2 regions of the Serratia rubidaea genome follow, and region 1 is predicted to be linked to the other one. Evidence: predicted binding sites of a transcription regulator. Region 1 holds the regulator's gene; the other holds the start of a gene.
What was found. The regulator ArgR, encoded in region 1, controls arginine synthesis, uptake and breakdown. The targets are predictions, from matches to a motif close to ANTGAATAAAAATACANT.
Positions count from the first base shown of each region.

Region 2: a site for ArgR is predicted at 4,018-4,035, ahead of argC (N-acetyl-gamma-glutamyl-phosphate reductase). Genes of this name have one in related genera too.

Region 1 covers NZ_CP065640.1:1,931,100-1,943,523, reverse strand. Annotated here, with positions in the region: gene I6G83_RS08945 (DNA-binding protein) at 1-125, opposite strand, end outside; gene I6G83_RS08940 (DNA-binding protein) at 403-759, opposite strand; gene I6G83_RS08935 (helix-turn-helix domain-containing protein) at 937-1,197, shown strand; gene mdh (malate dehydrogenase) at 1,262-2,200, opposite strand; gene argR (transcriptional regulator ArgR) at 2,667-3,137, shown strand; gene yhcN (peroxide/acid stress response protein YhcN) at 3,543-3,806, shown strand; gene yhcN (peroxide/acid stress response protein YhcN) at 3,934-4,197, shown strand; gene mpl (UDP-N-acetylmuramate:L-alanyl-gamma-D-glutamyl-meso-diaminopimelate ligase) at 4,398-5,762, opposite strand; gene fbp (class 1 fructose-bisphosphatase) at 5,933-6,937, shown strand; gene I6G83_RS08900 (methyl-accepting chemotaxis protein) at 6,997-8,550, opposite strand; gene I6G83_RS08895 (hypothetical protein) at 9,524-9,814, shown strand; gene ppa (inorganic diphosphatase) at 9,976-10,506, shown strand; gene I6G83_RS08885 (gamma-glutamylcyclotransferase family protein) at 10,561-10,908, opposite strand; gene tamB (autotransporter assembly complex protein TamB) at 10,911-12,424, opposite strand, start outside.
Region 2 covers NZ_CP065640.1:1,328,045-1,340,468, forward strand. Annotated here, with positions in the region: gene argH (argininosuccinate lyase) at 1-744, opposite strand, end outside; gene I6G83_RS06150 (argininosuccinate synthase) at 830-2,044, opposite strand; gene argB (acetylglutamate kinase) at 2,072-2,845, opposite strand; gene argC (N-acetyl-gamma-glutamyl-phosphate reductase) at 2,866-3,870, opposite strand; gene argE (acetylornithine deacetylase) at 4,088-5,233, shown strand; gene ppc (phosphoenolpyruvate carboxylase) at 5,569-8,214, shown strand; gene I6G83_RS06175 (hypothetical protein) at 8,578-8,814, shown strand; gene I6G83_RS06180 (hypothetical protein) at 9,540-9,938, shown strand; gene metF (methylenetetrahydrofolate reductase) at 10,002-10,898, opposite strand; gene I6G83_RS06190 (bifunctional aspartate kinase/homoserine dehydrogenase II) at 11,126-12,424, opposite strand, start outside.

The DNA of each region.
Region 1 (12,424 bases):
TGAACGCCTTTGCGACGCTGACTGACCCATTTTTCCCGACGCGCCATCTGGTTAATTCCCTGTGGCGAGGAAGGTAGCCCCGCAATGCCCGTCAATTCCCTGGCAGAAAACCACTCACTGTTCATAGCCATCGTCTCTGAAGATTATGCGCCACCATTATTTTTGGAAAAGATTCATTCTTTTCGGAAATAAAGGCGTTATTTTTTCCATATCACCGGTTCACGTTTTATGAACGATTAATACGAACGCGTTAGTTATACCACTAACGCCACTTTGGCTAATCACACAAAGAAGATCAATATGAATGCACCGCGCCGGAAGGAGTGGCGCACCCGACGGGGACGGGGCTGCGCGATTTTTAAGAAACGCTTTCCTGATGTTCTCCAGACGCTTTATCGGTGCTTATCGCTGACGCCCCTCGGCGATAAGCGCCAGCAGCCCGCCAATACCTTCGCGCAGCAGAAACGCCAGCATCTGCTCTCTTTCATCGTCCGACATATGGTGAAAATAGGCGTTCCATACCGCCAGCGGATCCTGTTTCTCTACGGTGTAGCCCGCAGAGTCTTCCTTCAGTATCAGGGCATTGCGCACGCCCGGCGGCAGGCTGTCGATATGGTACTCCACCGCTTTGCCCTGTACGCCTTTGCGACGCTGACTGACCCATTTTTCCCGACGCGCCATCTGGTTAATTCCCTGTGGCGAGGAAGGTAACCCCGCAATGCCCGTCAATTCCTTGGCAGAAAACCACTCACTTTTCATAGCCATCGTCTCTGAAGATTATGCGTCACCATTATTTTTGGAAAACAGAGGGCGTTTTTAGGAAAAATAATGGTATTCTTGTTTCCGTATAACCGCTTACGTTGTACGAACGATTAATACGAACGCGTTAGTTATACCACTAACGCCACTTTGGCTAATCACAAAAGGAAGATCAACATGAATTCAAGGAGTGAAGATTGGCATCCTGCCGATGTCATCGCAGCACTACGTAAGAAGGGCACCACGCTGGCGGCGGTATCGCGCCGCGCCGGGCTCAGTTCATCAACCCTGGCTAACGCCCTGTCCCGCCCCTGGCCGAAAGGCGAGTGGCTGATCGCCGAGGCGCTGAACGTCCACCCTTCGGAAATCTGGCCAAGCCGCTATTTTGATCCCGAAACCCAGCGTCTGCTGGATCGCAAGAGTCGGATAAAATCCTGACGTCAGGGCATAAAAAAACCGCCGGGATAATACCGGCGGCCTTTGTATCACGCTACGGGGTCAATCAGTTGTTGATAAACTTCTCGCCCAGTTCGATATCTTTATGCAGAACGTCCAGCATGTCGTTCAGCGCTTTTTGCTCAAACGCGCTCAGCGTGCCGATGTCTTTACGCTCTTCCACGCCGTTTTTGCCCAGCAGCAGCGGCTGTGCGAAGAAACGCGCATATTTGCCGTCGCCTTCCACATAGGCGCACTCAACAACGCCCGGCTCACCCTGCAGCGCACGCACCAGAGACAGACCGAAACGTGCAGCCGCCTGGCCCATGGACAGCGTCGCCGACCCGCCGCCGGCTTTGGCTTCAACCACTTCGGTACCCGCATTCTGAATACGCTTGGTCAGATCAGCCACTTCCTGGTCGGTAAAGCTCACGCCCGGGATCTGGGACAGCAGAGGCAGAATGGTCACGCCTGAGTGGCCGCCGATGACCGGCACGTTCAGCTCTTCCGGCTTTTTACCTTTCAGCTCGGCCACGAAGGTGTTGGAACGGATAATGTCCAGCGAGGTCACGCCGAACAGTTTGTTTTTATCGTACACGCCCGCTTTTTTCAGCACTTCCGCCGCGATGGCGACGGTGGTGTTCACCGGGTTGGTGATAATACCGATGCACGCTTTCGGACAGGTTGCCGCCACTTGTTCAATCAGGTTACGCACGATGCCGGCGTTAACGTTGAACAGGTCAGAACGGTCCATACCCGGCTTGCGCGCTACGCCGGCGGAAATCAGCACCACATCGGCGCCCTGCAGCGCAGGTTTGGCGTCTTCACCGCTGAAGCCTTTGATGCTAACAGCGGTTGGGATGTGGCTTAAGTCAACGGCAACGCCTGGCGTAACGGGGGCAATGTCGTAGAGGGAGAGTTCAGAACCTGCAGGTAGCTGGGTCTTGAGTAGAAGGGCAAGGGCCTGGCCAATACCGCCAGCTGCACCGAGAACTGCAACTTTCATCCTATACTCCTTGTATTATCTTAAATATAAAAGCGCCGTGAATTCAGGGTTACGGAACTTATGTTATCACGCCTTTAAAAACAATCGCTTAACCGTAGGATTGCGAACTGACGCAATAAAATAGCCGTGATCGCGGACATTTTAGATTAAATAACCTGTGCATGAAGGGCATAGCGCACAGTAATCGAAAATTGTGCGAGGTTATTCACGCGCAAGTTAACCGGCCGTTACATTACACCCTTACGCAACATCAGAACAACATCATTTTAATAACATTTTATTCACTCTTTTCCGCCGATGAATCCTGTGAGAAAGGGCATATTCATGACCCGCGTATTTTGCTAGAATAACGCCCTTTCCCTGCCGTTCCGGCCATTTTTTTGCTGGTCGGCCCCCGCTTTTATTGCATAAAAATTCATCTATATGCATAATAATGACCTCTATTGGCAACATTCCACGGTGCAAAATGCGTAATCCCGCAAAGCAGGAAGATCTGATCAAAGCGTTCAAGGCGTTATTGAAGGAAGAAAAATTCAGTTCGCAAGGCGAGATCGTTTTGGCGCTGCAAGAAGAAGGCTTCGAAAACATTAACCAATCCAAAGTATCACGCATGCTGACCAAGTTCGGCGCGGTACGCACGCGTAATGCCAAGATGGAGATGGTGTATTGCCTTCCCGCCGAGCTGGGGGTGCCGACCACCACCAGCCCGCTGAAGAACCTGGTGCTCGACGTCGACCACAATGATGCCGTGGTGGTGATCCACACCAGCCCTGGCGCAGCACAGCTGATCGCCCGCCTGCTCGACTCGTTGGGTAAGTCGGAAGGTATCCTCGGCACTATCGCCGGTGATGACACCATCTTCGTTACCCCGGCCAGCGCCTTCACCGCCCGCCAGCTGTATGAAGCCATCCTGGCGCTGTTCGAACAGGAACTGTAATCATCACTTCCCGTCACGACGCGGTCCACGGCCGCGTCGTGGGCAGGCTTCCCGCCTTCTTTACGCCTTTGCATAGTTTCCCATTGTCGCGCTGATCGCGACGATCGCACCAGCAACGTCATCATTCGCGCTATTTCATCACGGCGTTTTGCCGCAGATAGCCGATTCCGCACTTTTCGACAAAGTTGCTCACCTGCTTGATATTACAGAAATTTAACATAGAAAGATCGTTTTATAACCACTTTTTATTCCTGCCGGTTATAAGAAATGGTAAGCATAATGATAAAGTTTCATAGGGAACTGTTAGCAAACTATTAATTTTTCGGGTTACTAGCTGTATACTCATTTCCGTGACATGAATCACAGTTCACAGGAACTGATAAAAGAATTCTACGAGGTCAAATCATGAAAGTTAAAACTACTGTTGTGACTCTTGGCGTGCTGTCTATGCTTTCATTCGGTGCTTTTGCAGCACAATCCATTAACGCAGAACAGGCGGCAAATCTGCAGCCGGCGGGCACCATTACCGTCAGCGGCGTTGCTGCGGCGCCTTCTGATATCCGTCAGGCGCTGTCTGATAAAGCCGATGCCAAAGGCGCCACCGCTTTTCGCGTGATCGAAGCGCGTAACGAAGGCAACTTCCACGCCACGGCGGAAATTTACAAGTAAGCACTTAATACGCTCCGGCAACGGACGATAAAATCTCTGGCAACGCTGCACCCATAACGGTCTTCAAGAATAAAAAAACAATCCGTCCTTCCAGGCCGTTACTGAGTAGCATCAAGGACTAACCATCATGAACATGAAATTTACGATTGCAGCGATGGCGCTGCTGTCAGCCGTCTCTTTTGGCGCCTCAGCCGCCACGCTGGTGAGCACTCAACAGGCCAGCACCCTGCAGTCTATCGGTACCGTTACCGCCAGCGGCGTCGCCGGCTCACCGCCGGATATTCGCCAGGCGCTGTCCGATAAGGCTGACCAACAGGGCGCCAAAGCCTACCGCATCATTGAAGCCCGTGAGAACGGCAACTGGCACGCCACGGCTGAAATCTATAAATAACCATTCAGGGACGCGTTTACCGAGCTGATTATCCTCGTCAATGCCACTGCCGAGTTCTGACGTTAACGCGAATTCCCTGAAGAACCCCTCGTCGTCCTATCCGACGAAACCCCATTGCCCCCGCTTGCGGGGGCTTTTTTTATGGGCAAGAAAAAAGCCGCAGAGCGGCTTTTTATCATCAGCATGGCATACCGGCAGCGTTACTTCTCCCGCTGCGCCAGCGCCGCCAGCAGCTTGTCATGAATGCCGCCGAAACCGCCGTTGCTCATCACCAGAATGTGATCGCCCGGCTGCGCGGTTTTCACCACCATCTCCGCCAGCGTATCCACGTCGGCGCTCCAGTGGGCCGGCTGCACGCAGGCTTCCGCCACTTCCGCCACCTGCCACGGGTTATGATCCGGCTGATACAGGAACACTTCATCGGCACGGCCAAGGGCAGGCGCCAGATCGTTTTTGCTGATGCCCATCTTCATGGTGTTGGAGCGCGGTTCCAGCACCGCCAGAATGCGCGCGGTACCGCCGACCTTGCTGCGCAGCGCCGCCAGGGTGGCCAGAATCGCCGTCGGGTGGTGGGCAAAGTCGTCATAAACTGTTACGCCGTTGGCTTCGCCGCGCAGTTCCAGGCGGCGACGGGCGTTGATAAAGTCGCCCAGCGCACGGCAGGCATCGGCCGGCGCGACGCCGACATGGCGGGCCGCCGCAATCGCCATCAGGCCATTGTGCATATTGTGTTCCCCCACCAGCGACCAGTTGACCTCGCCCACTTTTTCGCCGTTCAGCCAGACCGCATAATGGCTGGCGTCGGTGGTCAGCTTCTCGGCGCGCCAGGCGCCGTCTTCACCCACCAGTTCCTGCTCGCTCCAGCAGCCCATCGCCATCACCTGCTTCAGGTTGGCGTCGTTGTCCGGCAGAATGATTTTGCCCTGGCCCGGCACGATGCGCACCAGATGGTGGAACTGCTTCTGAATGGCCTTCAGGTCGTCAAAGATATCCGCGTGGTCAAACTCCAGGTTGTTCATGATCAGCGTACGCGGGCTGTAGTGCACAAACTTGGAGCGCTTGTCGAAGAAGGCGCTGTCATACTCATCGGCCTCAATCACAAAGAACGGGCTGCCGCCCAGACGCGCGGAAACGTCAAAGTTGCCGGGTACGCCGCCGATCACAAAGCCGGGCTGATAACCGCAGGCTTCCAGGATCCAGGCCGCCATGCCGGCGGTGGTGGTTTTGCCATGGGTGCCGGCCACCGCCAGAACCCAACGATCGCGCAGCACATAGTCGTGCAGCCACTGCGGGCCGGACACATAGGGAATCCCCTGCTCCAGCACCGCTTCAACGCACGGATTGCCGCGCGTCATGGCATTGCCGATGATCACCAGATCCGGCGCCGGATCCAGCTGTGCCGGATCGTACCCCTGGATCAGCGCGATCCCCTGGTTTTCCAACAGCGTGCTCATCGGTGGATAGACGTTAGCGTCAGAACCCGTGACCTCATGTCCAAGCGAGCGCGCCAGTACCGCCAGCCCGCCCATAAAGGTGCCACAGATGCCAAGAATGTGAATGCGCATAGGTTTCTCATTGTTGAGTACGTCGAATGTGCGCTTATTCTAACGCTCAGAATCGTCCAGAAGAAATGGATTTGCCTATGAATAGCGCGACGCTTTGGGCTACACTGCTGGCGAAAACGTTGGCGGTTTGTTAAAAACTGCTATCCATCCGTAGATTCAGGGATTGTGTCATGAAAACGTTAGGCGAATTTATCGTCGAGAAACAACACGACTTCTCTCACGCTACCGGCGAATTGACCGCACTGCTGTCGGCCATCAAACTGGGCGCAAAAATCATCCACCGCGACATCAACAAAGCGGGTCTGGTGGATATCCTGGGCGCCAGCGGCGTTTCCAACGTACAGGGCGAAGTTCAGATGAAACTGGACCTGTACGCGAACGAAAAGCTGAAAGCAGCGCTGAAAGCGCGCGGCGAAGTGGCGGGCATCGCTTCTGAAGAAGAAGACGAGATCGTCATTTTTGACGGCGACCGTGCTGAAAACGGCAAGTATGTAGTGCTGATGGATCCGTTGGACGGCTCCTCCAACATCGATGTCAACGTCTCCGTCGGGACGATTTTCTCCATCTATCGCCGTATTACGCCAATCGGCACCCCGGTGACCGAGGAAGACTTCCTGCAGCCGGGCAGCGCCCAGGTCGCGGCCGGTTACGTGGTTTACGGCTCCTCCACCATGCTGGTGTACACCACCGGTTATGGCGTCCATGCCTTTACCTACGATCCTTCTCTGGGCGTGTTCTGCCTCTCCCACGAGAAAGTGCGCTTCCCGGAATCCGGCAATATGTATTCCATCAACGAAGGCAACTACATCAAGTTCCCTCTCGGCGTGAAGAAATACATCAAATACTGCCAGGAGCAGGACGAAGCGACGCAGCGTCCTTACACCTCGCGCTATATCGGTTCTCTGGTTGCCGACTTCCACCGCAACCTGCTGAAAGGCGGCATTTATATCTACCCAAGCACCGCCAGCCACCCACAGGGCAAGCTGCGTCTGCTGTATGAATGCAACCCGATGGCGTTTCTGGCCGAACAGGCCGGCGGCAAGGCCAGCGACGGTAAAAACCGTATTCTGGACATTACGCCGCAGAAACTGCACCAGCGCGCGCCGTTCTTCGTCGGCACCAAATCGATGGTAGAAGACGCCGAACGCTTTATCGCCGACTATCCGGACGAGTAACGCCTTCGACGCCGGGGCCGCTCAGGCCCCACGGCGCAGCACGCTGCGCCGTTATCGCGTTATAGTTTGAACGCCGCCATGCTCTGCGCCAATGACTGGGCCTGCTCTTCCAGTGAGCGCGTTGCGGCGGCGGACTCTTCCACCAGCGCCGCATTCTGCTGCGCCACCTGATCCATCTGCGCCACCGCCAGATTGACCTGCTCGATGCCGCTGCTCTGTTCGCGGGTCGCCGCCGAGATTTCGCGCATCAGCGCCGTAACGCGTCCGACTTCATCGGCAATGCCGTTCATGGTTTGCGCCGCCGACTCTGCCATCTGCTCGCCTTCCTGCACCCGCTCCTGCGAGGCTTCAATCAGCCCCTTAATCTCCTTGGCCGACTGCGCGCTACGCTGCGCCAGACTACGCACCTCGCCGGCGACAACGGCAAAGCCGCGCCCCTGCTCGCCGGCCCGCGCCGCCTCAACCGCCGCATTCAGCGCCAGAATGTTGGTCTGAAATGCGATGCCGTCCATCACGCTGATAATATCGGCAATGCGGCGGGAGCTGTCGGTAATCGCCAGCATTTTGTCTTTGACCTGGCTGACTACGTCGCTGCCGCGGTCGGCGACGTCGGACACGCTGAGCGCCAGCTGGTTGGCCTGCTCGGCGTTTTCCGCATTCATTTTAACCGTTGAGGTCAGCTGTTCCATGCTGGCCGCGGTCTCTTCCAGCGAGGCCGCCGACTCTTCGGTACGCTGCGCCAGGTGAACGTTGCCGGCCGCCAGCTCGCGGGAGCCGACGTCAATCTGACTGCTGGCATCGCGCACCTTGCTGACCGACATCACCAGCGACTGCTGCATGCGCTGCATCGCCCGGATCAGGCGGCCCATTTCGGTATCCCCTTCACCGCGGATCTTACGGGTCAGATCGCCGTTGGCAATATGCTCCAGCTCGGCGATCGACGCATCCAGCGGGCGCAGAATAATCAGCCGCAGCGCAAACCAGGCCAGCACCGCCAGCAGCACGCTGAGTATTCCGGCCGCCACGATTAATGCAATCTTGGTGCTGGCGTTGCCTTCCGCCTCGCGCACCTGCTGCTGCCCGGTTTCCATGGCAAAGCGGCGGAATTCGCTCAGATCGTTTTCAAATGCAATGCTCAGCTTAGAGATGCGCGTTTCCTGAATACGGTAGTATTCGTCGATCTGGCCGGCCTTGATGGCGTCCGCCATCGGACGCACGCCCTGCTCCTGGTAAGCGCGGTAGCTGGCCTGCAGACGTTCGGACAGCGTTTTGCCGCGCTCGGTGACCGTCCCCACGCCGACAAACGTCGCCATTTCACGCTGCGACTGCGCCAGATAGCCGTAAATACGCCCGACGGTGGCGTCGGCCACCGCAATCTGACCCACTTCGCGCTGGCGCACCGCCAGAGATGCGGCGGTGCGCGCCCGCAGCGTCAGGTTGGAACTGTTCGCCAGCGAGCCCAGCTCCTCGCCCAGAATCTGATTCAGGGTATGCAGCGAACGTGAGCCCTGGTTAATGGCATTGACACCGATAATGCTGACCATAATCAGCAATACCGTCAGCAGGCTGAGCAGGGCCAGCAGCCCGGCCTTCACCGTAATTTTATTTAGCATGGATTTTTCCTGGCTATCGACAATAGGTGGTTACAGAAGATGTAGGGTGGTAAAACGCAGGACGTCGCCGCAGCGCGTCGTTGTTATTTGCTAGGTTATCGACAGGCCAGGGCGAAACTTGATGCTGAACAAGGATTAATCTGAAAAAAACACGCCGCTGCGCCATCAGCCGCCAGCGTGGCAGGCAGATGGCCTATTCTGCCAAATAAAGGCTGTAAAGCGCCCTCTGCCCAAACCAGCTCGCTCTATTTGCGCAAAAGGGATATTTATCTGTCGAAAAAGATAATAACGTGAAGAATATCGCCAGAGTAGCAAGGTTAAAACTAACAGGCATCATCAGATACAGCGGTCATGGTTCAAACATACAACGCATTAACGATATACTATTCTATTTGTCGTGTTAAACCGGTTTTCATTAAGATATTGCTGTCAAGATACTGAGAACAGTATTAATAACGATGGCGCCAACAAAAATAATAATAGGCATTTATCAATATTAATAACCGAGCCCCCCTCTCCCTGATACATCATATTTATTTTTTCGCCGATCAATTCGGAGACCATCCTATCCGTGCGTGCTCCCCGGCAGCGCTACGCCAAGCCACACAGACCGTGCTCACGGCGCCAGCGCGAGAAACCAATACATAATAAAAATGTCATCTATTTAGATAAGGCTTACACTCAATGATTAATTGAAAAAACCAATATTCATTGATCCACAACAAAAATAAAGGCTTTCGATAACCTGAGTCTTTTACTACTATTCACCAGGCGTTGCGACAGGATGAATAATGCCATCTATTCGCACACACAGGCAGGATCATATATCCACAAAAAATATATTTTCTGCAAACATCAGCAACCAAGGATAATATTGGCGCATTTCGGCGACCGAATGATTTAAATACCCTATCGGCTAACACGCTTTGCGCTTAAATATCCCAGGAAATTCTATCACTCAAGGAGATGTATCATGAGAGAACTATCTACCAGCGAACAGCAGGAAGTCAGCGGCGGTCTGTTTGGCCTGATCACCGCGCCTATCGGCGGCATCCTCGGCGCGGCGATTGGCTCCATCGTCGATGCCGGCAACCGCGTTGCCGGCCGTGACTCCAACTTCAAAGGATCCGGCGCGCTGCTGGGCGCCGGCATCGGCGCAGCGGTAGGCCTCTCGCCAATTACCGCCATCCTCGGCATCGGCTCCGGCATTGTCTCCATCGTCCGCAACGGCCTGGGCCTCAAGGGACAAAAACCGCTGTTCTAAAGCCTCTTTCGGCAACCGCCGCGGGCTACCGTCCGCGGCGGTTGCCGTCAGTCCTAAATGCCCGCACATACCATACCTGAAGCCAAAAAGGTCATTACTTTGATCACGTTTTGGCTATAATACCCGGCACTCCATTTCTGGTTTGAAAAAAGGAAACCGACATGAGCTTGAATCAGGTACCTGCGGGTAAAGACCTGCCAGAAGACATCTACGTAGTGATCGAAATCCCGGCCAACGCTGACCCGATCAAATATGAAGTTGACAAAGAAACCGGAGCGCTGTTCGTTGACCGTTTCATGTCCACCGCGATGTTCTACCCGTGCAACTACGGTTACATCAACAACACCCTGTCTCTGGACGGCGACCCGGTTGACGTGCTGGTGCCAACCCCGTACCCGCTGCAGCCAGGCTCAGTGATCCGCTGCCGTCCGGTTGGCGTACTGAAAATGACCGACGAAGCCGGTGAAGATGCCAAACTGCTGGCCGTACCGCACAGCAAGCTGAGCAAAGAGTACGATCACATCAACGATGTGAACGACCTGCCAGAACTGCTGAAAGCACAGATCGCTCACTTCTTCGAGCACTACAAAGATCTGGAAAAAGGCAAGTGGGTGAAAGTTGAAGGCTGGGACGATGCCGCTGCCGCTAAAGCAGAGATCGTAGCTTCCTTCGAGCGCGCCGCTAAAAAATAATTTTTACGCCGCAGCCGATGAAAAAAAACACCGCTCAATGAGCGGTGTTTTTTATTATGCTTCGTCGTGACGTTTCAGCCAGTCCCCGCTTTCAATCAGCGGGAAACCTTCTACGCTGTGTCGGTACAGGTAGATCCACGCACTCCCATAAGGCGTCTGGATCAGTTCGCGCTTATAGTCCTTAGTGTTGCTTTTAAGCTCGTCGAGCTCAGCCAAAATCGATGCATTAATACGATACACCTCGCAATGTATCGTACCTTCACCGGGGATCGCTGCCGGGTAATGGCCCAGATTATAAATCTGATAGCCTTCGAGCTCATGCTCGCCTAACCATTGGGCGTTGGTCATCCAATGGCTGTTTCCCTGTTTGCGTCGTAAACTGCCGTAGACAATTATTCGCATTGCTAAAACTCAAACTGATAGAGCAAATCTAGCGCCTGGTCGAGACCAGACACCGCTTCAAGATACAATTTAGGCATCAGGCGGTAACGCAACGTCAACGTAGCCAGCGAGTCGAAAATACCCACCCCATATTTTACTTGTAAGCCAGGGAGGACATAACCACTCACGACAACCTGGGAGCTGTCGCCAACGCCGGCGGTATCAAGTGCCAAGTTACTGACGCCGAATGCTTCGCCGATTTTACCCACAAGTTGACCACTTTGTGCAACCCCCATGCCAATTAACATTGACGTCATCGCGTTGCCGTCGGCGCCGGAGTTGCTCAGACCTTGCCCGCGCAGCAGATAAGACAGCGCTTCCTGCTGCGATTTGGCCGGATCGGAGAACACTTCCAGCTTAGGCGCATCCGCCAGGCCGGTGACGCGCACCCCGGCGGTGACATCATCTTCGGTGGCCTCCGGGTTACGAATCGCCTCCATGTTCAAGTATGGCTGATCCGGCGGACCGGAGAACAATAATTGTCCCTTGCGCACGATCAAATCCTGGCCATAAGCGTGGAAACGGCCGGCCGGAATATCAATCTGGCCGTTCAGCCCCAGACCGCGTTTATCCTGCACCACCTTCAGATCGCCCTTCAGCCGCGCCTTCAGGCCGAAGGCATCCAGCCGCACGTCGTCGCCGACGTGGATCATCAGGTTGCTGTTAATCGCCACCGCGGTGCTCTTCGGCTGGATCGGTTTCAGCTGTTTATCCAGCATCACTTCATCCGACGAGACCCCGACCGCGCTTTCCGGCAGCTCCTGCACGGTGATGCGCGCCCACGGAATATCCACATTGCCGTTAAGCGAGAACAGCTGCGGCGTAGCTTCGAACACCAGGTCCGGCGACACGTCGATGCGCACCATCGGCGGCACCGTCACCCGCAGCTTGTCGCCTTTCGCGGCGATGCGCGCCCGCCAGGCGTTGATATCCCGCCAGTCCGCGTCGCCGGTCAGGTTCAGCTGGCCGCGCGTGGTGGTGATCAGGCCATCCAGCGTCGAGTTCATGCCGTTGAAGTCGATCGCCAGCCGGCCGTCGGTCATATCAAACGGCATCCAGCTGCCGTCAATATCTACCTTATCCAGCGCCAGACGGCCATATACCAGCGGTTTTTGCGCGTTGCCGCCCAGCCGCAGATTGGCGTTCAGCATGCCGGCGGCCTTTTCCCCCTGCATCAGCGCCGGGTTAATCATCGCCAGCGAGATGTTGGCAATGTTGACGTTGCCGGCGATATTGCGCTGTTTCTGCGGGTCGGTCACCTGGATATTGCCGTCCAGCTGGCCGTTGTTGTGCAGCTTGATCAACCAGTCGGCCTGCGCGCGGCCGTTATTCACGCCCGCATTGAGGTTCAGCGTGTCAAAGGCGATCGGCAGCGCGTTGCCCTGAACCTGCTGCACCACTTTCACCCCGTTGCCCACCAGCGACACCTTCGCCTGCGGCAGCGCGGCGCCCTCTTTCCAGCTCACGTCGGCGCGGC
Region 2 (12,424 bases), 600 kb from region 1:
GTGCACCATGCTGATAGAGGCGTTGGACAGCAGCTCCAGCACGTGGTCGCGGTCGGAAACGCTGTCCAGGCTGTTGCGGGTGGCGGAAGCAAACCCCAACCAGCCGGCCAGCTGTTCGCGGTCGATAGGATAGGCGGTGCCCGCCAGCGCGCCGCAGCCCAGCGGGCTGACGTCCAGCCGCTGCAGCGTATCCTGCAGACGACTTTCGTCACGGGCCAGCATTTCTACATACGCCAGGCACCAGTGAGCAAAGGTCACCGGCTGCGCACGCTGCAGGTGGGTATACCCCGGCATCACCGCGTCCTGGTTAGCTTCGGCAGTTTCCACCAGCGCCTGCTGCAGCTGCACGATCGCCGTCAGCAGATCGCTGACCTGCTGTTTGCACCACAGCTTAAGATCGGTCGCCACCTGATCGTTACGGCTGCGCCCGGTGTGCAGCTTTTTGCCCAGATCGCCGACCTTCTCGATCAGCTTCTGCTCCACCCAGCTGTGGATATCTTCCGCATCGCTCTGCACGATCGCCAGCGGATCCGCCTGCACTTCCGTCAACAGGGCATTCAGCGCCTGCTCCAGCTGCTGCTGCTCCTGCGCCGTCAATACGTTGACGGTCGCCAGCGCTTTCGACCAGGCGACGGAGCCGACAATGTCCTGCTCCGCCAGGCGATAGTCGAAACGCAGTGAGTCGTTTAAGTGTTTGAACCGCTGATCCGCCGCCTGACTGAACCGCCCGCCCCAAAGTGCCATAATCTGCTCCTGAATTTTTTATACATTCGCTCAGAACATCAGGGGCGCAGCATGCTGCGCCCCGAAATACTCACAACCGCCAACCTTACTTCTGTTCGTTCAACGCACGGATACGTGAAGACAGAGAGAACAGGCGGATAAAGCCGCCGGCGTGGCTGTGGTCGTAAACTTCGTCTTCACCGAAGGTGGCGAATTCTTCTGAATACAGGCTGTTGGCCGATTTTTTCTGAATCGCCGTCACCTGGCCTTTATACAGCTGCAGCACCACTTCACCGTTCACCTCTTCCGCCAGCGCTTCAGCAGAAGCCTGAATCGAGCGACGCAGCGGCGCAAACCAGCGGCCATCGTAAACCACGTAGGACATTTCCAGACCTAACTGCTCACGCCATTTGAAGCTGTCGCGGTCCAGCACCAGCTGCTCAACGCCGCGCAGCGCCGCAACCATGATGGTGCCTCCCGGCGTTTCATAGCAGCCGCGGGATTTGATGCCGACCAGACGGTTTTCGACGATATCGATCCGCCCCACGCCGTGCTTGGCGCCCAGTACGTTCAGTTTTTCCAGGCACTGGTACGGCGTCAGCGTTTCGCCGTTTACCGCCACCACCCGGCCTTTTTCAACGCTGATGGTAACCTGCTCCGGCTGATCCGGTGCTTCCAGCGGGTCGACGGTCCAGACCCAGCAATCTTTGTTCGGCGCATTCCACGGGCTTTCCAGCACGCCGCCTTCGGTGGAGATATGCCAGGCGTTTTCATCACGGCTGTAGATTTTCTCCAGTGACGCGGTCGTCGGGATATTGCGTTCTTTCAGGTAATCCAACAGCGCTTCACGGGAACGCAGGTTCCACTCACGCCAAGGCGCCACCACTTTCAGCTGCGGCGCCAGCGCGGTGTAGGTGGTTTCGAAACGCACCTGATCGTTGCCTTTACCGGTTGCACCGTGGCACAGCGCGTCTGCGCCGACCTTCAGCGCCAGCTCAACCTGCGCTTTGGCGATAATCGGACGCGCCATCGAGGTGCCGAGCAGATAGGTGCCTTCATACAGCGCGCCGGTCTGCAGCACCGGATAGACGTAATCGCGGATGAACTCTTCACGCAGGTCGACAACGTGGCACTCGGAGGCGCCGGACTGCAGCGCCTTTTTCTCCACCCCTTCCAGATCGCTGCGGTCCTGGCCGATATCCGCCACGAACGCCACCACTTCACAGCCGCCGTAGTTCTCTTTCAGCCATGGAATGATGGCAGAGGTATCCAGGCCGCCGGAGTAAGCCAGCACGATTTTTTTGATATTTTGGTTTTGCATTGTCTTATTCCTATTTCAATTCTGAAGTTAAGCAAGAATCCGGGTGCCGATTGACTCACCGTTGAACAGCGCCGGTAATTTTTCTGCGTTGCGCCAGCTGGCGATATCGACCGGGCGGCCAAGGGTGCGGGCAGCGTCCAACGCCGCGTTAACCTTCACCACCATACCATCGGTAATGATACCCTGTTCGATAAGCTGCTCCGCTTTTTGCGCCGTCATTTCGGCAATACGCTGGCCCTTGCCGTCCAGAATGCCGCTGACGTCCGACAGCAGGATCAGGTCGGCGCCCAGCGTGGCGGCCAGCGCCGTCGCGGCCTGGTCGGCATTGACATTCATCAGCTCGCCGCCGGCGGTAATGCCGATGGAGCTGACCACCGGCAGATAGCCCGCGCCCAGCAGAGTCTGCAGCAGCGCCGGCGACCCCGGCTGCGCGTTGCCCACGTGGCCCAGCTCCGGATCGAGCTGCGTAACCGTCACGCTGTTGCCGTCGGCCAGGCTCAGGCCGACCGCATTGATTTGGTGCTTCACCGCCCATGCCAGCAGGGTTTTATTGGCCGTGCCCGCCAGCGCGCCGGTAATAATGTCGATCTGTTCGGCAGGCGTGACCCGCAGGCCGTTTTTCTTCACCACCGGCAGAGACAGCTGCTTCATCAGCTCATCCACTACGCAGCCGCCGCCGTGTACGATCACCAGCGGACGCTGATACTGGGCGCGATAGCTGTCCAGCGCGGTAAACAGACGCTCCAGCGCTTCTTCACTGTCTAATAACACGCCACCTAACTTGATAATTAACGGATTCATCGTTATTTACTCACGCGGACTTAAAGTAATGATTGGGTTTCAGGGAACCCAAAGCGAATATTCAGGCACTGCACCGCCTGAGCGGCCGCACCTTTTAACAGATTATCTTCCACCGCCACGGCGATCAGATGTTCGCCCTGCACGGCAAAGCCGATATCGCAGAACGGCAGCCCCACCACCGACTTCAGCGCCGGCACGCCTTGCTCATACAGCCGCACCAGCGGCTTGTCGTCATAGGCGGCATGATAGGCGGCGGCGATATCCGCAGCGCTCACGCCGGGCTGCAGCCGGCAGGTGATGGTTTCCAGAATGCCGCGCGGGAAGTTGCCCAAATGCGGGGTGAAGATCACCGGCGTACCGAGGTGCGCGGCGATCTCCGGCTGATGCCGGTGGGTGAAAATCCCATACGGCTGCAGGCTCACCTCGCAAAAACTGGTGGTGACGCTGGCCTTGCGCCCGGCGCCGCTGACGCCGCTGGTGGCGTTAATCACCGGCCACTGCGACAAATTCAGCAACTGGCCGTCGATCAGCGGCTTCAGCGCCAGCTGGGCGGCGGTCGGATAGCAGCCCGGCACTGCGATCAGCTGCGCAGTTTTGACTTTGTCGCTCTGCCACTCGGCCAGGCCGTACGCCGCCTGTTCCAGCCAGTCGGCATGCTGATGCTCAAAGCCGTAATACTGCGGATAGAACGCCGCATCCTGCACCCGGAAGGCGCCGGACAGGTCAAACACCACGCAGCCGGCGGCCAGAAATAGCGGCGCAATGTCATGGCTGACTTCATGGGCGGTGGCGAGGAACACCACATCGACGCCCTGCGCCGCCTGCGCCACGTCCGTCAGCGGCTGCAGCGGTAAATCGACGATACCTTTCAACTGCGGATGCAGGTCGGAAAGCAATTTTCCTGCATCTGCACTTTGCGCTGAAACCGCTAAAGCGGTTATGTTCATATGTGGGTGACGATTCAGGTAAGCCGTGAGCTCCGCTCCGGCATAGCCGCTGGCACCAACGATCAGCGTATTCAACATGTGGCCTTTCACCTTCTAAACTTGCCAAGTGGTCGCTTGCGACCCCGGTAACAGGGTTCGACCGCGTTGTTGCGTCGTTCACCCACGTGGTTGAGCGTTGATGTTTTTATAAACATCCGGTCCTCGGGTTCCGTTACGCTTTAGTTTACTGTATTTTTATTCAAAATAAATGCATGAATATTGATACTACCCTAACCAAAGGCTGTCAACAGTGAAGATGAAATTACCTCCATTTATTGAGCTGTACCGGGCGCTGATCGCCACCCCGTCGATCAGCGCCACCGATGGCGCTCTCGATCAGAGTAATGAAGCGTTAATCAATTTGCTGGCCGGCTGGTTTAGCGATTTAGGCTTCCGCGTCGACGTGCAGCCGGTGCCAGATACCCGCAACAAGTTCAACCTGCTGGCCAGTATCGGCGAAGGCAGCGGCGGCCTGCTGCTGGCCGGCCATACCGACACCGTGCCCTATGACGAAGGGCGCTGGACGCGCGACCCGTTCACCCTGACCGAACACGACAATAAGCTGTACGGTCTCGGCACGGCGGATATGAAAGGCTTCTTTGCCTTTATTCTGGATGCGGTGCGCGATATCGACGCCAGCAAGCTGACCAAGCCGCTGTATATTCTGGCCACGGCGGATGAAGAAACGACGATGGCCGGCGCGCGCTACTTCGCCGCCTCGACCGCTATCCGTCCGGACTTCGCCATCATCGGCGAACCGACGTCGCTACGGCCGGTGCGCGCGCATAAGGGCCATCTCTCCAACGCTATCCGCATCACCGGCCAGTCCGGCCACTCGAGCGATCCGGCGCGCGGCGTCAACGCCATCGACCTGATGCATGAGTCGATCGGCCACCTGATGGAGCTGCGTAAAACCCTGCAGGAGCGCTATAACAACCCGGCGTTTGCCGTGCCGTATCCGACGATGAACTTCGGGCATATTAATGGCGGCGATGCGGCAAACCGCATTTGCGCCTGCTGCGAACTGCATCTGGACATCCGCCCGCTGCCGGGGATGACGCTGGAAAATATTAATGAGCTGATGCACAGCGCGCTGGCGCCGGTGAGCGAGCGCTGGCCGGGTCGTCTGAGTATTGATGAGCTGCATCCGCCGATCCCCGGCTATGAATGCCCGACCGATCACCACCTGGTGGCGGTGATCGAGCAGCTGCTGGGCTCACGCACAGAAGTGGTCAACTACTGCACCGAGGCGCCGTTTGTCCAGGAAGTGTGCCCGACGCTGGTGCTGGGGCCCGGCTCCATCAACCAGGCGCACCAGCCGGATGAATACATCGACACCGCCTTTATCGAGCCTACCCGCAAGCTGATCGGCCAGCTGGTCGATCACTTCTGCCATCAATAAACCGACGAAATCATAGGGGCAATGATCTATCATGCCCCTGGCTGAAAGGAGTAAGCCCGCGCGTAATTAGCCGCACTGATAAACCGCGGGCTGTAATTAAATTTCAGAAAAAACGATGATTTTGATGTTTTTTTGCTGAAAATAGTGTCAATTAACCATTGGACAGACACGTGGTGTGACAAAACAGGCTTTCTTTGCCTGACGCGTGAAATTTACTTACAACAGATACCTAAATGCACTCGGGGTGGTATCCAGGCATCAGGGATAACAGCCAGAACAGATACATCCCGCACATGAAAGGTATGCAAATACGTACAGATTGGGTCAGGGGTTATATGAACGAACAATATTCGGCAATGCGAAGTAATGTCAGTATGCTCGGCAAACTGCTCGGCGAAACCATTAAAGAAGCGCTGGGCGAGCATATTCTCGATCGTGTTGAAACCATCCGTAAACTTTCCAAATCTTCACGCGCAGGCAACGAGGCGCATCGTCAGGAGCTGCTCACTACGCTGCAAAACCTGTCCAACGATGAGCTGCTGCCCGTAGCGCGCGCTTTCAGTCAGTTCCTCAATTTAACCAACGTGGCCGAGCAGTATCACAGCATTTCGCCGCACGGCGAGGCCGCCAGCAATCCGGAAGCGATGGCGCAGCTGTTCAGCCGCCTGAAAGGCAAAAAACTCAGCAATAAAGAGCTGTGCGACGCCGTGGATCAACTCTCCATCGAGCTGGTGCTCACCGCCCACCCGACGGAGATCACCCGCCGCACCCTGATCCACAAACTGGTGGAGGTGAACACCTGCCTCAGCCAGCTGGATCACAACGATCTGGCCGATTACGAGCGCAATAAGATCATGCGCCGTCTGCGTCAGCTGGTGGCGCAGTCGTGGCACACCGATGAAATCCGCAAAAACCGCCCTTCGCCGATCGATGAAGCCAAATGGGGCTTTGCGGTAGTGGAAAACAGCCTGTGGGAAGGCGTGCCGGCTTTCCTGCGCGAATTTAACGAACAGCTGGAAAACGCCATCGACTACCGCCTGCCGGTGGAAGCCGTGCCGGTGCGCTTTACCTCCTGGATGGGCGGCGACCGCGACGGCAACCCGAACGTCACCGCCGAAATCACCCGCCACGTGCTGCTGCTGAGCCGCTGGAAAGCCTGCGACCTGTTCACCCGCGATATCCAGGTGTTGGTCTCGGAACTGTCGATGACCGAATGTACGCCGGCGCTGCGCGAGCTGGCCGGCGGTGAGGCAGTGCAAGAGCCGTACCGGGAAATCATGAAGCGCCTGCGCAGCCAGCTCATCAGCTCGCAGGCCTATCTGGAAGGCCGTCTGAAAGGCGAACGCATGCTGAAGCCGCACGACCTGCTGGTGAGCAATGAGCAGCTGTGGGAACCGCTGTACGCCTGCTATCAGTCGCTGGTCGCCTGCGGTATGGGCATCATCGCCAACGGCCAACTGCTCGATACCCTGCGCCGCGTGCGCTGCTTCGGCGTGCCGCTGGTGCGCATCGACGTACGTCAGGAAAGTACCCGCCACACCGAGGCTATCGCCGAACTGACGCGCTATCTGGGCCTGGGGGATTATGAAAGCTGGTCGGAAGCGGATAAGCAGGCGTTCCTGATCCGCGAGCTGAACTCCAAGCGCCCGCTGGTGCCGCTGCAGTGGCAACCCAGCGCGGACACGCAGGAAGTGCTGGAGACCTGCCGGGTGATCGCCGAGGCGCCGCAGGGATCCATCGCCGCCTATGTGATCTCCATGGCGCGCACGCCGTCCGACGTGCTGGCGGTGCATCTGCTGCTGAAAGAAGCCGGCTGCCCGTTCGCTCTGCCGGTGGCGCCGCTGTTCGAAACCCTGGACGATCTGAACAACGCCGACGACGTGATGACCCAGCTGCTGAATATCGACTGGTACCGCGGCTTTATTCAGGGCAAACAGATGGTGATGATCGGCTACTCCGACTCGGCCAAAGACGCCGGCGTGATGGCCGCCTCCTGGGCGCAGTACCGCGCGCAGGACGCGCTGATTAAAACCTGTGAAAAAGCCGGCGTTGCGCTGACGCTGTTCCACGGCCGCGGCGGTTCAATCGGCCGCGGCGGCGCGCCGGCCCATGCGGCGCTGCTGTCGCAGCCGCCGGGCAGCCTGAAAGGCGGGCTGCGCGTCACCGAACAGGGGGAGATGATCCGCTTCAAGTTCGGCCTGCCGGAAGTCACCATCAGCAGTCTGGCGCTGTATACCGGCGCGATTCTGGAAGCCAACCTGCTGCCGCCGCCGGAACCGAAGAAAGAGTGGCGCACCCTGATGGACGAGCTGTCCGACACCTCATGTCAGATGTACCGCGGCTACGTGCGTGAAAACCCGCAGTTCGTGCCCTACTTCCGCGCGGCAACGCCGGAACTGGAACTGGGCAAACTGCCGTTGGGCTCCCGCCCGGCCAAACGCCGGCCGAACGGCGGCGTGGAAAGCCTGCGCGCCATTCCGTGGATCTTCGCCTGGACGCAGAACCGCCTGATGCTGCCCGCCTGGCTGGGCGCCGGCGCCGGGCTGCAGGAAGCGGTGAAAGCCGGCAAGCAGGAGCAGCTGGCGACGATGTGCCGCGACTGGCCGTTCTTCTCCACCCGCATCGCCATGTTGGAAATGGTGTTCGCCAAGGCCGACCTGTGGCTGGCGGAGTACTACGATCAGCGTCTGGTGGATGAATCGCTGTGGCCGCTGGGCAAACAGCTGCGCGAGCAGTTGGAGAGCGATATCAAAGTGGTGCTGGCCATCGCCAACGATGACAACCTGATGGAAGACCTGCCGTGGATCGCCGAATCCATCGCGCTGCGTAACGTCTATACCGACCCGCTGAACGTGCTGCAGGCCGAACTGCTGCACCGCTCACGTCAGCAGGAGGCAAGCGACCAGCAGGACGCACGCGTCGAGCAGGCGCTGATGGTCACCATCGCCGGCGTCGCCGCCGGGATGCGCAATACCGGCTAGGCCACACGCTCAATGCATCCCTTACCAATGCCCGCTATTGATATAGCGGGCATTTTTTCCTGTAGCCCTGGTCAGGTAAGAGATTCAATAAATCTTGCAGCTATAAACCTGGGGTAAACATCCATTATTAAGACGTTATATACTCTTATATTTTACCTTATTCGGTTTAACAAGAAAGAGAAGAGGGTTTTATCTGACAAACGTTAACGGAACACCTAACTTTATTGTGTAAAGCGCCGTCATTCATCTTCTTCGGGACAACTATGCTGAGAAACGAAAAAAATAACTATCAGGTGTACCCACTATGGGTAAGATTAGGTTAATATTAGCGGAGCTATGAGTTGTAACTTAAGCGGGATAAACATGCTACGTAACATTCTCCCTAATGATTATGTGTTAAAACAGCCCGCTTCATTGGCATTGCAAGAATTACTATTTAATCGTCGTAATACACATATAACCCGTTACTTCATACAGCTCAATACAGATAGGCTGTTCGGTGCTGGAGGGTTCGCATGTGCTGCCGTAGGATCGCTGGTCGGCGGATACCTGGGTAGCAAGTCAGGCGAAACTTTTATTGACTACCTACTTAAAGACTAAAATGATAACTGTAATTTCTTACCTTGGAATCGCCTCAGCATGGATATCTATCATATCCATGGTATATTTATTCTTTTATTTTTGTAAAATAAAAAATAATTACTACGCAACTATAAATACATATCTGTCAAAAAAATACTCATTTGGCGCTGCATACCATTTCCATTCACAGATGGGATACTTTGGTTCATTTGGGATGTCATATTATTTTCATTGTTTGAAAAACAAAAGAAAGCCACTATTCATGCACGAAGAAAGCGATTCTATCTATAATTTCCTTGATGAGATAGGACCTAAAACATCAGCATGGATAGATACTTATTACAGAATCACCGTATTGGCCTTCTCTTGCATTGTATTTTCTTATTTCATGACAATTCTAAAATATTTATTGTTAAACTTTATATTAAATTAAATAATGCTGAACTTATCATGCCGCCGATGTAAGGGCTCGATGCTAATGCCCGCCTTGAACTAAATTATAGTTGTCCGTCACCATCGCCGCCGGGATGCGCAATACCGGCTAGGCTACACGCTCAACGCATCCCTTACCAATGCCCGCTATTGATATAGCGGGCATTTTTTTATGTTTATTTGTCCCAGCGCCAGCACGCCCCAATAACCTTACAAAAACAAGTGTTAATAGTTAGCGTATCTGCATACGGGAAAGCTTTTCCGTATGGCATATCACTAATCTTTAAACACTTTTTACAAGGAATTTATGTATGACTGATATCACCAAAACGTATCAATCGCTGGAAGAACGTTTCCCGATGGAAGAAATGCGCCGGTTGTATCTGGCCAAATTCGGCGAAACCGTTGACGGCCGCCTGCGCCTCTACGGCCGCTGGGAGATAACTAACAGAGGTGCTCTTGGAACCCTGGAGGGCGAAGTACTGCCCTTTATTCTTCTGAACTGTTGGTTTACTTTCAAAGAGGGGACTAAAACCTATGGGGTTTCCTGTACAGTCGAACTGACCACTTTCGATGGAACAAACCGAACTGAATTCAGGCCATTAAGCCCCTTCACCGCTGAGTCAACGAATTACAGAGTGGAGTACGCCTACACACACCGTATGAATCCTGCCACCATTTACGATTTCTCAGAGCGCCCTAACGGTTAATAGCGCAATAATAAAGAACAAAAAACCCAACCATCTGGTTGGGTTTTTTCTTGCTGCCTACTTTCAGGCCGCCGCTACCGGGCGCACTCCCAACGTATGGCAAATTGCGTAGCTCATCTCGGCGCGGTTCAGCGTGTAGAAGTGGAAGTCTTTTACCCCTTCACGGCTGAGGATCTTCACCATATCCATGGCAATATTGGCCCCCACCATTTTGCGCGTTTCCGGGTCATCATCCAGCCCGGCGAACATGCTGGTCATCCAGCTCGGCACCCGCACGTTGGTCATGGCGGCGAAGCGCTGCAGCTGCTTGAAGTTGGACACCGGCAGAATGCCCGGCACGATTTCAACGTCAATGCCGGTGGCGACGCAGCGGTCGCGAAAACGCAGGTAGCTTTCCACGTCAAAGAAGAACTGGGTAATCGCGCGGCTGGCGCCGGCGTCGATTTTACGCTTCAGGTTGATCAGATCGGCCTGCGCGCTTTTCGCCTCCGGGTGCACCTCCGGGTACGCCGCCACCGAAATATCGAAATCACCCACCTCCTTCAGCAGCGCCACCAAATCGGCCGCATACATCTCCGGTTTGCCGCTGTCCGGCGGCAGATCGCCGCGCAGCGCCACGATATGCCGAATGCCGTTGTTCCAGTAGTCGCGGGCGATCTCGCTCAGCTGTTCGCGCGAGGCGTCAATGCAGGTCAGGTGCGGAGCGGCCTCAAGGCCGGTGCGATCCTTAATCCCCTTGATGACGCCGTGGGTGCGATCGCGTTCGCCGGAGTTGGCGCCGTAGGTGACCGAGAGGAATTTGGGCTTCAGGCTACTCAGACGATCGATCGACTGCCACAGAGTCTCTTCCATTTCGCTGGTGCGCGGCGGAAAGAACTCAAACGATACGTTAATCTGACCGTTTAATTCGGCCAGGCTCTGGTTCAGCGCTTCCCGCTGGTTTGCGTGAAAAAAACTCATACCCTGTCTGCCTCTTGTCGATCGCGGTGTTATTTTAATAAGCGTCTATACGTTTAGACGTCTAGATAGAAAATGCCGGATGTTGGTGAAAGAGTCAACAGAAAAGTGAGGGTAATAGGATGATTAATCCTCATCGCTACCGGAGAGAATTTCATGTGACCGGCGGCTGAAAAAGCAACAGGGCGCTGCAAGCAGCGCCCTGTCGGCATTCACCTCGCCAAGGAGGATTACAACAGCTGCGCCAGCCGGTTGAGATCGGACTGGAGAGCGCCGGCGGTGACATCACGCCCGGCGCCCGGGCCGCGGATCACCAGCGGGTTATCGCGGTACCAGCGGCTTTCAATCGCAAAGACGTTATCGCACGGCAGCAGCGCGGCCAGCGGATGCTCCGGGCGCACCGCCTCCACGCCGACGCGCGCCTTACCGTTGGCGTCAAAACGCGCCACGTGACGCAGCACCAACCCCATCTCGCTGGCGGCCTCAAAGCGCTGCAGCATTTGCTGGTTCAGCGCCTCGCCGTTCTCAAAGAACTGATCGACCGTGCCCTGCTCGGTACCGTCCGGCACCAGCGACTCTACCCGCACCTGATTCGGCTCGAGATCGTAGCCGGCCTCGCGCGCCAGAATCACCAGCTTGCGCATCACGTCCTGGCCGGACAGATCCACACGCGGGTCAGGCTCGGTCAGCCCCTGCTGCCACGCCTGATCCACCAGCTCGGTAAAGGGTACGGTGCCGTCAAACTGCAGGAACAGCCACGACAGCGTGCCGGAGAAAATGCCGCTGATCGCCAGAATGCCGTCGCCGCTGTCACGCAGGTCGCGCACCGTATGGTTAACCGGCAGGCCGGCGCCGACGGTGGCGTTGTACAGCCAGTGACGGCCGGTTTTGGCGAAAGCGTCGCGGATCTGGCGGTAGTTGCTGCCGCAGGAGGCGCCCGCCAGCTTATTGGCGCTGATCACGTGGAAGCCGTAGCTGGCGAAATCCAGATACTGCTGCGCCAGGTCTTCGCTGGCGGTCACGTCCAGCACCACCAGGTCGTCAAACGGGTGCGCGCGCATCCACAGGAACAGGGACTCCTCGTCCAGCTCCTGCGCCTCTTCTTCAAAGAAGGCCAGCGCCCGGCTGGCGTCGAGGCCGTCGTAATTCAGCAGGCTGCGGCGGCTGTCCACCACCCCGGCCAGCGTGAATTCAAAACCGCTGCGGGCGGACAGGTTTTTCTGTTCACGGGCAAACAGCTCCAGCCAGCGGGAGCCGATGTTGCCTTTGCCGAACAGTACCAGACCAATGCGCTTTTCCGCCCGGAACAGGCTCTGGTGCAGCCCCTGGATCAGCGACGCGGTCGGCCCCTGACGCAGCACCGCCACCAGGCTGATGCCGTCTTCCGCCTGCCAGATAAACTCGACCGGCTGATCCTTCAGCTGCTGGTAGAAACGATGGCTGTGCAGCGGGTTCTTGCACACGCCGGCGCCGACCAGCGCCACCATCGCCAGCCCCTGCCGCAGCTGCACCTCTCCCGGCAGCCCGGC